3 regions of the Ferdinandcohnia jepli genome follow, and region 1 is predicted to be linked to each of the others. Evidence: riboswitches for the same ligand, from Rfam matches in the RefSeq annotation. Region 1 holds a riboswitch; each other region holds the start of a gene.
The links. Region 1 has a riboswitch for thiamine pyrophosphate ahead of tenA (thiaminase II). Riboswitches for the same ligand answer to the same signal wherever they lie in the genome.

Region 1 (5,293 bases):
TTAAATAATACCGAAAACATAGCTGTTATCTCCCTTCATGTCTACAATTTCTACTAGCCGCTTTCTGGATCTCCGACATATTTAATTCCACTTACTACAAATCCCCTCATTTTGTGTTCCTCCTTAAAATTTTTTATAGCAAACAATCTGGTAGATTGTTGTACCCAATTTGAAACCACGCAAAAAGGACATACCACACGAAACAGCGATATGCCCTAAAAAAGCATAAAAGCACACGTCACGTATTAAAAGTGACCTGTACTTTTGGTTAAAAGTGTATAAATGTAGTAGGAAAATGTTTATCTACTATAATTAAACAAAGGAAAGGTCACGAAACTATTTAACTTTGTGATTGGTAAAATCAATACATTTTTCATTTCGATACCCTCCCTTTCCATTTACTAGTAATTTTAATACTTAGTTAGATTACCACCGTGGACATATTTTTGTCAATTACTACTTTTTTGATAATTACCTATTTTTCGATTACCCCAAATATCTGTGGTATAGAGTTTTCGCTTCTGCAATGTCCTTTGTCCCGTGAACCAGCACTCGGCCATCCTTAAAAATGACGAGCCTGTTTTTACCGATTGTAAAAGACAGTAAAAATGGGTTTTGCTCTACAATTCCTCCATGTGTCTTTAAAAGTGTAGCTAATTCATCTAAATTACGTTCAATTCTTTCTGATGGTCTTATTTGTACTGAATCTCTTCCACATAACACGGCTGATTTGGTTTGATTTTCAAATGATAAGTATGGATAGGTTCTATCCGTACCACATGAGAGACAACTATCCTTTTTTACTTTGTCTACCTTAATTGCTGTATACTGATTTTTCCAAAGATCAAAGGAAACTAATTTTCCACGAAGTGACCCGATATCTTCAACTAAGATTTTTAATGCTTCTGTTACTTGGTAGGCAACCACCATTTGTACCGCAGGACTAATAATTCCTGCCGTATCGCAGGTTAATCCTCCAATCGGCACTGTCTCAAGCAAACAATTGAGACAAGGAGTTTGGCCAGGTAAAATGGTATAACTTATCCCGTAACTTCCGACACATGCTCCGTAAATCCAAGGGATATTGTATTTTTGAGATGCATCATTTACGAGCATTCTCGTATCAAAGTTATCAGTTGCATCTATGATGATATCGACTTTCTGGATGAGTTCTTGAATCTCTTCAACGCCTACATCCATTACATAAGCATTAATATCAACCTCTGAATTCACTAGTTGTAAACGCTCTTTGGCTGCAATTGCCTTTGGCAAACGATTCCTAGCATCCGATTCCGCATAAAGCTGTTGTCGCTGTAGATTACTCCACTCTACATAGTCTCTATCTACAATCGTAAGCTTACCTATGCCGGCACGCACAAGTGCCTCGGCGCTTCCTGTTCCAAGAGCACCTGCACCTACTACCAAGGCATGCTTATTTCTTATCTTTGTCTGACCCTCAACCCCAATTGGAGCAAATATTTCATGTCGAGAATATCGTTCACTCAACCGTTCTCATTCCTTCCATTGTCTAGTATTCATATTATTGAATACTACATGTCTGAGGTCTATGGTATCATATTGGCTTCCTATTTTTGTAGTTGTTTGGTTCTATAGTGGCTATTTTATAGTCGATTTCAACTTTACTGGCCAATTCTCATGTGTATACGCCATTTCCCAAAAGGCGTATTCATATTGACTACTAATTATAAAATGCTCTTTCATTCTAGCACGGTCATTTTCTGTTACTCTCTCTGCTAATTCGTCAATCAATTTAATTTGTTCCTCAACTAGCGTTTTGAACCAAGCTCCACCGTATGCCGAAATCCATTCCTGATAAATTGGTTGAGATGGTTGGCAATCTTTTAGCTGTTCTCCAATTTCGTAATACAGCCAATAGCATGGTAATAGTGCTGCAACTATATCACCTAAATGCCCTGTATAAGCTGCCCTATATAGGTGGGAGGTGTAGGCATATGCTGTTGGGGCTGGGTTAAACTCTGTAATTTCTTGTTGATTGATCTTCAGCTGTCTCGAGAAGTTTTCATGTAGTGATAATTCTGCTTCATAGGTTCCTTGAGCATGAACAGCAAAGAGATTAGTTGTATGTAAGTCTTCAGCTTTTGCTGCACCTAATGATTGTATTTTTGCAAAATGTGAAAGGTAATATGAATCTTGTAAGACATAATAGCGGAAAGACTCTAAAGACAAAGTTCCATCCCCGATACCTTTAACAAAGGGATGGTTAAAGCTCGCTTTCCAAATTGAATCTGCTGCTAAACGAATTTCTTGTGAAAATTTCATTATGTTTCTCCTCCTACTGTATTTATTTATTAAGATTCAACAATTCCACTTGTAAAAAATCAATTAAAAAACCACCTCCTCTACACAACGTAAAGAAGGTGGCTAATTTTAGAATACAACTCAAAGAAACTAAAGGTATGTATTGGCCTGCCCACTTCCCTACGCTGGTATAATCCAGATCAGGTTCTAAGAGTCTTAAGGTCATGTACGAACAATCCTCAATCTCAGCCTTTTGCTTTTATGCTTAAAGGCACCCCTAGTGGTAAACTACTATTCACTTTTCATAGTTATCCTAACATTTTTATAATCCTTCTTCAAATCTTTTATGCAATAGCTTTTTCTTTCTTATTATGCCTAAAGTCCAAACAAATCCAGGTACAAAAATGGAAATAACAGAAGCTACTAGTACCCACTGATTCTCCATAATCATAATTGCGCGATGATGATCAAAGACAAGCCAATAACTATAGGCACATAATATAATGCCTACAGGAATAATAACAGGTCGATAATCTTTTAGATTAAATAGACGTTGAAACGATATGGATGCACAGAGTAGTGTCATTAGAATTTGTGTAATCGAAGAAAGAGCGAAAAATGCAATCATAATCATTTCATATCTATGAATAAACAACCCTATTTCTGCACTTCTAGCCATTTGCATACAAGAGATTATATAATTGCCTGTTACTTCTGCAGATAGTACGCCCGCTTCTAGAATCGGCCACATTAACACAAAAGCCCCGCCATATCCAATCCCTGCAACGCCTGATTTACCCCATGTTTTTGGATTCTTTACATTAGGTAAAATGAGTGCAGCCATCATTGTTGCCATAGCCCAGTCCGTATTGTTATGACGGCTTGCCCAAAGTGTTTCTCCTACACCTGAACGAAATACAGGTAACAATTCGCGGATATCAAAGTTCGATAATGACCCCAGAAGCAGTAAAATATTTAGTGCAAGTATCGATAAAATGCCTATGACTGCCATCCTTCCGATAACCTCTAACCCAAACATAATTCCATAGACACCTATTAAAAATGGAACAATGATAAATAGTAAGATCGGTGCATCAGGTAAAAAATAATCTTTTAAATGATAAACAAACGTTGTCATAACCGCACCAAAAGCACCAATAAAGAATACAAAAAGCAGCAGACTTATAACTTTACTAAACCATTTTCCTCCCAGTACAGCACTTTGTTCTATTAAATCTGATTGAGGTAATCTCCTAATAATAAGTACAGTAAGAAGCATAAAAAGAGCACCCTGAAAAGTAGATAGTGCAGTTGCTATCCACATATCACTACCAATCTCACGGGCCATCGATCCTTGTGTTAAACCAATGGCTTTGGCATAGACCAAATTTATGATAATCGCCATAAACATACCATTTGTAATTTGTACTCTCATTCCTTATCACCTGTTACCCCTCGTTTTGTGGGCCTATATAATAGGGCAGAATCATTTAATTCAGCAATTACTTGAATTTCTACTTTCGCTTGAGTAAATTTTTCTTCCCAGTTATCCTTTATCTCTTTCCATTCACTTGGATACTTATTATTAAAAACCTTTCCTAGTTCAAGAAAATCAGATTGATAATCTTCTTGTGCTAGCTTTACAACTTTTGTTAATTCATTTTTCAATGTCTCTTCAAGTTCTGTTTCAAGTTTCTTAATGCTTTTTCCATCAGCCAAGCTAAAAGGACAGCCCGCTTCAACAACACTAGCGAAGGTGTGCATTTTCACAAGAAATGATGGTGTTTGATTACGATAAGAAGGTGTAACATCAAAGGTCTGCTTTCTAAGCTCCACACTTATTCTTTTTGGAGGATTATTTGGACATGATAACGCAACAATACCTGATTCTAAACTTTCTACGAACGGGAGTAGCCCTCTTACTTCATCCGGTTTGATAATGCCAACTAACTTATCCTTTTTGAATACTCCAGCACCTGCCAGCTCTACTTGCTTATACGCACCAGCCTGGCCTGGTTTTTTATTAGACACTCCTCTTTCTGTTAAGCGTACCCTTGCTAAAACTGGTTCAGAGCTTTCACTTAAGTAGGCAGACTGTAGATCAATCATTTGCGTCCTAGGTGCTTGGGCAGATATATCAGTAAATCTAAATAATTTATCCAATGCCTCTCCTGGTATAACTTCAAGGCCGGTAATTGTGGAAACGACTTCACTAGCATTGTTAGGAGTTACGAGGACCCAGGTTCTCATCCTTAGCTCTGGATTGCGCGTGAAAAAGTCAATAATATCTGCAATCCCCTTTTCCCTGGCGACATCTTCATTGATTACAACGGCATAGTTATGGGCCCAAAACACTCTCCTTGTTGCAAAAGTAGCCAGATTTCGAATTGCCTCAAAAATAGTTTCCCCTTCTGCACTGGCAGACCAAATTGGGTCTCCAGTTTGACCTGACGGAGCACCAGTTTGCCCTCTTGCATCTGCTGGACGGGCGACCTGAGCAGTAATTTTTATATGTCCATCTTTCTCTGCTTTATCTATTCCTACTGCCATGACTAGAGCAAGGTCATTAATCTCTCGCTTTCCTACACAGCCAGTAAGAAAACTAAAACATAATAGAACAAGTGCTACTTTTTTTACCATACACACCACCAATCCATTTATATAATCATGAGTCTACACTATTCTTTTTTCGTACCACCGTCTTTCGGAGGTTTTGGAATTTGCTGTTTCCCTTCACGCATTTCTTTCCCCTCTGCTAGTTCTGGTTGCCTTTCCATTTTCCACCAAGGGAAACGAATTAAAGCATCCTTTTGGTCTGTTGGTGCTAATGGTGCTGCTGGCGCTAGATATGGCTCACCAAATGAACGTAAAGAAAGTGCATGAATTACCAATAAAGTAAACATTGCTGTAAATCCTAATAACCCCAGCGTTCCTGAAGCGAATAATAATGGGAATCGTACCAGCCTAACAGAAATAGATGCTGCATAATTGGGAATGGCAAAAGAAGATATGC
Region 2 (5,293 bases), on a different contig from region 1:
TGAGTCTGCACACAATTACAGAGCGATTAGCGGTTATTCTCCGTCAAACCTGCTCAACCATGGTGCGAGATAGAGAGTCATTCCAAAAAATGAAGCTGTTTTCATATTATACAATTGGTATTATTGTGGCTTTTACAACCGTAATTGCGTTTACACCTATAGGAGATTTTATCTTTTTAAAAATATTTGGAGCAAATAAAGATATTGTTCCTCAAGTAAAAGCTACCTATCAAATTGCTATGTATGTGACGATCTTTTCAGGGCTTCGTTGTTTGTATCATGGAATCATTATTTATAATCGTCAAACAAAATGGCTGACAATTGGGATGCTAATTCGCCTGGCTGTTATGTATGTTGTTTCATTGATGTTTATAAATACAGGAACGATTACTGCAAAAACAGGGGCTTACATTTTCCTAATTGGTATGATGGTTGAATTTGTAATGAGCTTTATAGAAGCAAGATCTCTCGTGAAAAAAATGCCGGAAAAAAGCTCTGAGCAGATTAACTCAAAATCACAAATTTTCCGTTTTTATAGTCCATTGATGCTTTCCTCCATTGTGACTGTACTGATTGGACCTGTGATTAATATCTACTTAGGTAAAACAGATAATATCGAGTTAGCCATTGCTAGTTATACAATTGCATTCAGTATTACCCAGTTAGCAATTAGTTATCTTTCATATACACATCAAATCGTTATTAACTTTTACAAGGGCCATGAATCAATGGTAAAACGATTTACGCTCTTTATTAGCTTCTTACCAGTTGTTGTCCTTTCAATCATCTGTTATACAAGTGCAGGGACCTTCTTCCTTGAAAGGATGATGGGGGTTAGTGGGCGTTTGTTTGATGCAACGTTAGAAGCGTTACAAATCTTTATGATTTTAGCAATTGTGTTCCCATTTGTTGACTATTTAAATGGCTTATTAATGCTTCAACGCCAAACAAAAGTGACCATATTTTCACAGTCTACGAATCTAGTAATTACGTTTATTATTTTGTTCATTGGTGTAAAGGTGTCTGTAAGTTGGAATGGAGTAATTGGTGCATTTGCCCAATCAATCGGATTGCTTGCGGAATTACTAGTGTTAACAGCCATCTTAAACTATTCAAAAATTAGAGGTAAAGTAGGGAAATTGTTGAGGTTGAGCAGGGCACATTGAGTGAAGATTACTTTATATGAGCGGATAAAGCGGATTTTTTACATTCGCTTTTTTTTTATGGAAAATTAATATTGGAAAATCTTATCATAGGTGGTAAAATTAAATAAACTGGTTAGTCGGTTTATAAAAAGGGGGAAGAGTTATGAAGTTTAAAGATTTTACATATGAAAGGCCTTCGATTGAAAATGTAAAAGCGCAAATGAAACAATTAATAAAATCATTTCAAGAAGCTGCCAATGCAGAACAACAAATAAGTACAATTAAAAAAATAAATAAGTTTCGAGAAGAATATGATTCCGCTCAAATGATTGCTCATATTCGGCACACGTTAGATACTACAGACCCTTTTTATGAGAAAGAATACGAGTTTTTTAATACCTTTGGTCCAGAATACGAAAATGTAGAAGCTGATTATTATCGGGCTTTGGTAGAAACGCCTTTTAAAGCAGAATTAGAAAAACGATTTGGTAAGCAACTGTTTCATATTGCGGAATCAAAGGTAAAGACGATTTCCGAAGTTGTGATGGACCTGCTTGCAGAGGAGAACCGCTTAACAAGTAATTATCAGAAATTAATTGCAAATGCTAAGGTTTTATTTGAGGGGGAAGAAAAATCGTTAGCACAGATTGATAAATATATTATCAGCAACTCAAGTCGAACTGTTAGGAAACAGGCCACTGAAGCAAAATATGAATTCTTTTCAAAAAATCAAGAAGAATTCGATAAGCTATTCGATGACCTGGTTAAGGTTAGAACTAGAATTGCAAAGGAACTTGGGTTTAGCAATTTCACTGAATTAGCTTACCTTCGTTGGAATCGCTCTGATTGGGATGCAGAAGCAGCACGGGTATTCCGAGAAAACGTGCTGACTCATATTGTTCCACTTGCATCTAAGATTGTAGAAAACCATGGGAAAAGAATCGGAGTAGAAAACGTAAAGATTTACGATGAAAAGGTACAGTTTCTCGAAGGAAACCCTATACCAAAAGGTGACCCAGAATGGATCATCGAACAAGGAAGGAAATTGTACAGTGAATTATCTTTAGAAACAAAACGCTTTTATGACGAAATGACAGAACGTGAATTATTCGATTTAGTTCACAAACCTGGTAAAGCATACACTGGCTACTGCACCTTCTTATGGAAGCAAAAAGCCCCTTATGTGTTTGCTAATTTCAATGGAACTTCTAACGATATTAGGGTCCTTGTACATGAGGTAGGGCATGCTTTCCAGGCGTATAATGCATTACAAGTTCAAGAGCAGCCTGAATATTTCTTCCCAACCATGGAGGCCTCCGAAATTTTTTCGATGAGCATGGAGTTTTTCGTGTATCCTTGGTTGGATTACTTTTTTAAAGAGGATGCAGAAAAACATAAGTTTGTTCATTTAGCTGACAGTATCGTGAAAATGCCAAGACTATGTGCAGGTGATGAGTTTCAACATGAAGTCTATGCGAACCCTGACTTAACACCAGAGGAAAGACGACAATTGTGGTCTGAAATAGAGAAAAAATATTTGCCTTATCGAGATCATGATGGGATACCTTACTTGGTTGAAGGAGGCATTTGGCAAGAAGTCATCCATATCTACGAAGTACCATTTTATCTATTAGATTATGTGCTCGCACAGGTTTGTGCTCTTGAATTTTGGCGTATGTCAAATGAGAATTTTGAAAAAGCATGGGAAACATATGTCAGGCTTTGTAAAATAGGAGGAAGTAAATCCTTCCTAGAACTTCTTAAGGAAGGGAACTTACAATCACCTTTTGAAGAAAAAACATTCGTGGCACTCGAAAAATTTGTAGGTTCACAATTGGAAAAGATGGAGCAATCATTATAGAAATGGGACATGTGAAGTCCCATTGGAGATGGAAGTTTAGTAACTATTAAGAGTTACAAACCCAAAATCTATGTTATACTTGAATTGTTTAAAAATTTAATCAAAGTAAGGGGAGCTTGCACCTGCAGGCTGAGAGTAAGCGAAATGTAGCTTAGACCCGTGAACCTGATTTGGATAATGCCAACGTAGGGAGTTTATTTAGTATGTGTATACATGCGGCATATCCTTATGGGTATGCCGTTTTTTATTTTCCCAACTTCGCAAACATCCAACTATCAAAAAGGAGAGATGAACTTGTTTGAACAAATCGTAGAAAATGTTAGAAAGAAAACGCCACTTGTACATACGATTACGAACTATGTGACCGTGAATGATGTCGCTAATATAGTGTTAGCCTGTGGGGGTTCACCGATTATGGCTGATGACAGTAAGGAAGTGGAGGAGATTACAAGTATTTGTAGTAGCCTCGTAATCAATATAGGAACGCTTAATGAAAGAACAGTAGAATCTATGATTCTTGCTGGTAAAAAAGCGAACGAATTAGGTCATCCAGTCATTTTAGATCCAGTAGGGGCAGGAGCATCAACACTTCGAACACAAACAGTTTACAAGCTGCTTGAAGAGGTGAAATACTCTGTAATTCGCGGGAATATGTCTGAGATTAAGACTGTCTATGCCGGTAGCGGAAATACAAAGGGAGTCGATGCTGCAGCTGAAGATGTAGTGACAGAAGAAAATCTGGCAGAAGCAATTCAATTTGCAAAAGCAGCTAGTGCACAAACGAAAGCAGTAGTAGCAATAACCGGTGCGATTGATATTGTTGCGAATGAAGAAAATGCATATGTAATCAGAAATGGGCACCCGATGATGGCTAAAATCACAGGTTCTGGATGTATGCTTACGGCTGTTGTAGGAGCATACTGTGGAGCGAATCCTAATGAAATCCTTCCGAGTACCGCAGCTGCAGTTAGTGCGCTGGGACTTTGTGGTGAACTCGCCTTTGATAGAGTCTCAGCAACTGAGGGTGGGACTTCTTCATTCCGAATGTTCCTCATCGATTATATGAGCAAGCTAGATCAAACATTATTACAAGGCGGGATGAAAATTGAAGGTAGATAAAAAAGATATGCTTTTATATGCAGTAACAGACCGAGCGTGGACAGGAAACCAAACACTAATTGAACAAGTAGAGGAAGCTCTTAAAGGTGGCGTAACATTTGTTCAGTTACGTGAAAAAGCGCTAGATTATGATTCGTTTTTACAGGAAGCTTTAGAGATTAAGAAGCTAACAGATACATATAAAGTGCCTTTTGTGATTAACGACAATGTTGAAATAGCGCTTGCGAGTGGAGCAGATGGAGTACATGTTGGGCAAGAAGATTTACCTGTGGCAACTGTGAGAAGCATGATTGGACTTGATAAAATCCTCGGAGTTTCTACTCAAACTGTAGAGCAAGCCATCGAAGCCGAACAATCTGGTGCCGATTATCTTGGTGTCGGCTCTGTTTTTCCAACAGGAACGAAGCACGACGCTACTCCAATGACGTTCAAGATGGTTCAAGATATCTGTCAAGCTGTGTCAATTCCGGTTGTTGCAATTGGTGGAATTAACGAAACCAATATCCATGAATTAAACGGATCTGGTGTTGATGGAGTTGCAGTAGTTTCAGCGATTTTTGCAAAGCCTGATATAGCAAGGTCATGTAAGGTGTTGCGTGACCTGTCTACAAAAATGACTCAAGAAAAGGAGAGGCTGCCAAAATGAAAAAAGTTTTAACAATTGCAGGCTCTGATTGTAGTGGAGGAGCGGGGATTCAAGCAGATATTAAGACCATTACGGCACATAATATGTATGCCATGAGCGCAATAACTGCGCTTACTGCTCAAAATACAACAGGAGTATTTGGGGTAGTAGACTGTACTCCCGATTTTGTCGGGCAACAGCTGGACTGCATTATGACTGATATATATCCTGATAGTGTGAAAATAGGGATGGTTTCTTCCCCTGGAATTATTTTGAAAATTGTTGAAAAGCTTGAGGAGTACAAAGCTAAAAACATCGTGGTTGACCCAGTTATGATTTCCACAAGTGGCAGCCGGTTACTCAGTGAAACAGCGATGGATGCGCTCATTACTAAGCTAATACCACTAGCAACCATTATTACACCAAATATCCATGAAGCAGAAGCACTCTGTGGTATTCAAATTCGCACGAAGGAAGACATGCAGGAAGCAGCAGTAAAAATATCTCAAGGCTACCAAGGCAATATTTTAATAAAAGGTGGCC
Region 3 (5,293 bases), on a different contig from region 1:
CTCTAACATATCAATTTTCTTTCTCTTCGGTTGATACTCAAGTAATTCTGTGACTAACTCTGCAGTTGAAGATGCATATGGTTCCATATACACCAATAGCGGTGACTGAATAAATTCTTCTCCCCTACGGTGATGGTCAATAACAACTACTTTATCAATCTTCGATAAAAGCTTTTCTTCAATTACCATTGATGGTTTATGAGTATCCACCACAACTAGTAAAGTGTCGTTAGAGGCGATTTCAAGAGCTTGTTCTGGTGTAATAAAAAACGACCATAGCTCTGAATTTTCCTTTACTTCTTCTAAAAGTCGACCTACACCCGAATCAATTTCATTTAAATTTAATACAATATAACCGTCTTTATGATTCATCTGAGCAACCTTCAATATTCCCATTGCTGCTCCTATAGCGTCCATATCAGGGTATTTATGGCCCATTATAATGACTTTATCACTTTCTGTTACAATTTCCTTTAGAGCATGAGAAATAACACGAGCACGGACTCTAGTACGCTTTTCCATTGGATTGGTTTTTCCGCCGTAAAATTTAACCTTTCCGTTCGGAAGTTTAATAGCTACTTGGTCTCCTCCTCTACCCAATGCTAGATCTAAGCTTGATTGTGCCGCTACACCCAACTCCGGTAGCGTTGGTACCCCTACACCAATACCTATACTTAACGTAAGAGGAACGCTGTCCTTTGCGGTATTTTCACGCACATCATCTAAAATGGTAAATTTGGTTTTTTCTAATTGAGTTAATATATCTTCGTTCAACACAGCAATGAATCGTTCAGAAGATGTTCTTTTTAAAAACACACCATTTTCATTTGCCCAATTATTAAGTATTGAAGTCACTTGGCTATTTAATGCACTTTTTCGTTGGTCATCCATACCTTGTGTAACTTCGTCATAATTGTCTAAATAAATTACACCTAACACCGTACGCTCTGCTTCATAGAGCTGTTCAATCTCAATTTGCTCAGTTACATCGAAAAAGTACATAAGGCGCTCTTCGCGTTTGATAATCACCTTAAACTTTTGTTCGTGTAATGATATGGTTTCACTTTCAACCTCTTGTTTAATTAATGGCACAATAGCTTCACCTACATCGTATAAAGAACGGCCCACTAATGTATCAGCATCAAGACATGATGACAAATAAGGATTGGCCCACTCAATCTCATATTCATCGTTATAGAGCAGTATACCAATAGGCATTTCCATTAACGCCTCTTCCCCAACTTTCTTCAAACGATAAGAAAGTGTTGAAATATATTGCTCCATCTCCTTATTTAATAATAAATCTGCTTTGTACATATAAAAAACGACTAATCCAAGGAGCAGAAAACATGCTAACCCAATCACCCATTGAAAATAAAAAAGAAATGCAATTAGTAATGCTGTAATAATAAGTAACGCATAAATAGGGTAGCGAAATAATTTCCTTCTGTAAAAGTCTGGCATCTAATTTTCAGCTCCTAAAGCTTTGTTTTACTTCTTTTGGTTCACTCTATCTCGCAACTGGAATCCTAAATCAATTATACCTAAGATTCGAATAATATAAAGAAGAAATGGTGTAAGAATGGTTATAACAATTGGGATTGCCTTGGAAATTTTCTTTTGATGACAATAAAAATAGATAAATGACAACCCTTGTATCACCATGAATAACTGCAAGATAAAAAAGAAGTTAAGAAATGCAGTATAAGCAAAAGAACCTTTTTCTAATTCCATAAAACTTACTAATAAAATAAGTAGATAATACCATATGATGCTTTTAGGAAACGAAATATCCCTAAAAGGAGGAAATGGATTCATTTGTACCCGAAGTCTTTTTAGAATTGGATGAATGGCCAAAACTGTAATAAAACCCGAAATCATTGCTAGAAAAACAAATAAACTTGGAATTAAGTACTGCATCATTTCAAGTGATTCTTCTAATTGGAAAATGATATCTGTGTTAGCATCTGTACCTGTTGCCTGGACGATCTCCTCTGCCATTTCAAAGGATTCTCTTGAACCCTCAGTTAACATTTCAATTACATCAATTTGAAATACTCCAATTATAGCTATGTACATAATAAAGATTGAAGCAAGATAGGATAAAGTTGCACCTAGAAATAGCTCAATACCGTTTCTCTCTCTCCTAATTAACTCGCCTATTACAATACCAGCAACCCCAAACATCAGTGTGTGTGCAATCCCTAAAATTGACCCAAGTAATCCTGATAATAAAAACCCTATTACTAAAAATAATACACTCTGTTTAACTCCGTGTCTTACGGTAATAAGGATAAATGGGATAGGTAGTAGAAATGCAATCAAGGAGCCTAGTATGGGTACATATAAAGAAACAAGTAAGAGTACACAATACACGGCAATCAGCATTGAACCCTCTGTTAATATCTTCGTGTTTTTCACCTTTTCACCTCTAATAACTAAGAACAATATTTGCATGAAAATACTTCTTAAAATCTCCTTCTATTGTAAAGACTTAGCGGTAAGTGTTCAACTTTTGCGATTATGAGATTATCAAGAAAATGATATTTTCCCTTTACTTTTCCCTATTTTCTATTATGATAGTAGTAAATAAGTAAACGTAACCACTAGGGGAGCACAATGCTGAGAGTGAACGATTTTTCGTTCTGACCCTTTGAACCTGTTAGTTAATTCTAGCGTAGGGATGTGGAATTATTGAGAACTACTACCTTTTTTAAAGTTGTTCTCCTATGCGGTGCGTTTTGTTTATTACACACACCATATAGGAGGTTTTTTTATGAGAAATAGTAGATTACAAGCAATGATTGAGGCGGCAATTTTTGCGGCATTAGCTTTATTATTGGACCTAATTCCATCTATAGATTTTGGTCCTTCCATCTCTATATCATTCGCCATGATACCAGTGTTTATTGTCGCACTTAGATGGGGTTTTAAAATTGGAGTTCTTTCAGGCTTCTTATGGGGACTTTTACAAATTGTGTTTGATCCATGGATTATTCACCCTGTTCAGGGTGCTATCGATTATTTCTTAGCATTTTCATTTATTGGATTTGCTGGTCTATTTAAAAATAGTGTACAAAAAAACTTAAAAGATGGTAATAAAGGCAAGTCACTTGTCCTCATTATCTTTGCTATCTTAATTGGAAGTATTGCACGTTATTTCTGGCATTTTGTATCAGGGTTTATTTTCTTTGCCGAACAATTAAAAGGCTTTGAAGCAGTTTGGTTCTCATTAACTGCGAATGGAATAACTATGATTGGTGCTTTTGTATTTTGTTCAATCATTATGTCATTGTTAATATTATCTTCACCGAGATTCTTTGTTTTAAAGCAAACCGTTTAATACAAGGCCCCTACTTTGCTTTAGGGGCTTTTTTTACCTTCATTTATAGAAGCCTCAAGCTATTGCACTATAGATAAAAAACAAAGACCAAAGCGCAAGCGCCTTGGTCAGCCCCGACAGGCGCTGAAGCTGGACTTGGATAACTTTTTTCAAGTTATCAACATCATAAAATTTTATAATTTCCTAAACAACAAAAAAGCGATAGCTGTTATAGCCATCGCTTACTTATCTACTATTCACCTGCAACATATGGTAATAATGCCATTTGGCGAGCACGCTTAATAGCAACAGTTAATTTACGTTGGTATTTTGCGCTAGTACCAGTTACACGACGAGGTAAAATTTTACCACGCTCTGAAACGAATTTTTTAAGTAAATCTACATCTTTATAATCGATGCGTGAAATACCGTTTGCAGTGAAATAACACACCTTACGACGTTTTGCACGTCCACCTTTACGTCCACCAGCCATTTATATTCTCCTCCTTCCTCTTACTTTTTATCCGAATCAAATTTACAAGTTAGAACGGCAGATCATCATCTGAAATGTCAATTGGTTGTCCATCATTAGCAAATGGATCTTCGTCTACTCTTGTAAAGCCTTGATTGTTATTATTACGTTGTGGGTTCTGATTTTGTCCGTATGGAGAATAACCGCCTTGACCTTGATTGCCACCCTGGCTTCCGCCTTGGTTTCCACCATAGCCGCCACCAAAGTTTCCTCCACCACTGCGTTGTTGGTCATTTGCAGTTCTAGGTTCAAGGAATTGAACACTTTCTGCAACTACCTCAGTAACATATACACGTTTACCATCCTGGCCTTCATAACTTCTTGTTTGAAGACGACCATCAACACCAGCTAAGCTGCCTTTTTTAAGGAAGTTAGCGACATTTTCTGCTGGTCGGCGCCAAATCACACAATTTATGAAGTCAGCTTCACGTTCGCCTTGTTGATTCGTGAATGTTCGATTCACCGCTAGTGTGAAGGTTGCAACAGCTACTCCACTTGGGGTATATCGTAATTCAGGATCCTTCGTAAGTCTCCCTACGAGAACTACGCGATTCATCATCAGAACCACTCCTTTACAGGATATTCAAAACAGAGCATACGCTCTTTAAAAGTTAAAATTATTCTTCTTCTTTAACAATGATATGACGGATAATGTCTTCGTTGATCTTAGCTAAACGATCGAATTCGTTAACAGCTTCAGCGTTTGACATTACGTTAAGAATCATGTAGTAACCATCGCGGAAATCATTGATTTCATAAGCTAAACGACGCTTACCCCATTCTTTTACGTTTGTAATCTCCGCACCATTGTCAGTTAAAACGCCATTAAAACGCTCAACTAAAGCTTTTTTCGCTTCATCATCAATGTTTGGACGGATGATATACATAACTTCGTATTTTCTCATCACGTTCACCTCCTTTTGGTCTAACGGCCCTTATCAATAAGGGCAAGGAGCAATATTTTTCAATTACTCACAGAAAAAAATTATAGCATAACCACTTCTTATTAGCAAGTTGAATCTCATATTCTCTCTTTAGGGTACTGTTTCTTAAATATAGTTATGATATGATAAACTCTTCCATAAAATATGCATCTTAGGGGGATATCCATGAAAAAAACTATGGTTATGGCTTTTCTTGTCATACTTATTTCTTCAACTTTAATAGCATGTGCTAATTCAGATGAAGCAAAGGGTGATGAAAAAACCAATATAAAAAGCATTAAGCAAAGTGATATGAAAGAATATGTAGTTATAGCAAAGACTGGTCCAAACCCAGAAGACTATGTTTTTGAACCTGCTGAAATTAAAGTAGGAGTTGGAGAACAAGTTAAAATCACTCTCGAAAGTGAAGACGAACTACAACATGCCTTATGGCTACCTAGTACTGATAAACCTGAAATAATGAATGGTGAGTCATTTATCTTTACCGGCAAACAA

Region 2: it holds a riboswitch for thiamine pyrophosphate, as region 1 does, so the genes downstream of both, thiM (hydroxyethylthiazole kinase) here and tenA (thiaminase II) in region 1, are expected to answer to the same signal.
Region 3: it holds a riboswitch for thiamine pyrophosphate, as region 1 does, so the genes downstream of both, thiT (energy-coupled thiamine transporter ThiT) here and tenA (thiaminase II) in region 1, are expected to answer to the same signal.

The regions. Positions count from the first base shown of each region.
Region 1 covers NZ_JBFOKR010000005.1:211,905-217,197, reverse strand. Annotated here, with positions in the region: gene AB3M96_RS07240 (ABC transporter ATP-binding protein) at 1-20, opposite strand, end outside; gene AB3M96_RS07235 (thiazole biosynthesis adenylyltransferase ThiF) at 487-1,506, opposite strand; gene tenA (thiaminase II) at 1,618-2,301, opposite strand; TPP riboswitch at 2,441-2,569, opposite strand; gene AB3M96_RS07225 (GerAB/ArcD/ProY family transporter) at 2,603-3,715, opposite strand; gene AB3M96_RS07220 (Ger(x)C family spore germination protein) at 3,712-4,920, opposite strand; partial or broken gene AB3M96_RS07215 (spore germination protein) at 4,959-5,293, opposite strand, start outside.
Region 2 covers NZ_JBFOKR010000003.1:139,826-145,118, forward strand. Annotated here, with positions in the region: gene AB3M96_RS04225 (multi antimicrobial extrusion protein MatE) at 1-1,166, shown strand, start outside; gene AB3M96_RS04230 (M3 family oligoendopeptidase) at 1,309-3,006, shown strand; TPP riboswitch at 3,105-3,216, shown strand; gene thiM (hydroxyethylthiazole kinase) at 3,295-4,125, shown strand; gene thiE (thiamine phosphate synthase) at 4,112-4,771, shown strand; gene thiD (bifunctional hydroxymethylpyrimidine kinase/phosphomethylpyrimidine kinase) at 4,768-5,293, shown strand, end outside.
Region 3 covers NZ_JBFOKR010000035.1:188-5,480, reverse strand. Annotated here, with positions in the region: gene AB3M96_RS23055 (DHH family phosphoesterase) at 1-1,464, opposite strand, end outside; gene AB3M96_RS23050 (YybS family protein) at 1,492-2,457, opposite strand; TPP riboswitch at 2,599-2,701, shown strand; gene thiT (energy-coupled thiamine transporter ThiT) at 2,777-3,343, shown strand; gene rpsR (30S ribosomal protein S18) at 3,576-3,815, opposite strand; gene ssb (single-stranded DNA-binding protein) at 3,865-4,413, opposite strand; gene rpsF (30S ribosomal protein S6) at 4,472-4,759, opposite strand; gene AB3M96_RS23025 (cupredoxin domain-containing protein) at 4,964-5,293, shown strand, end outside.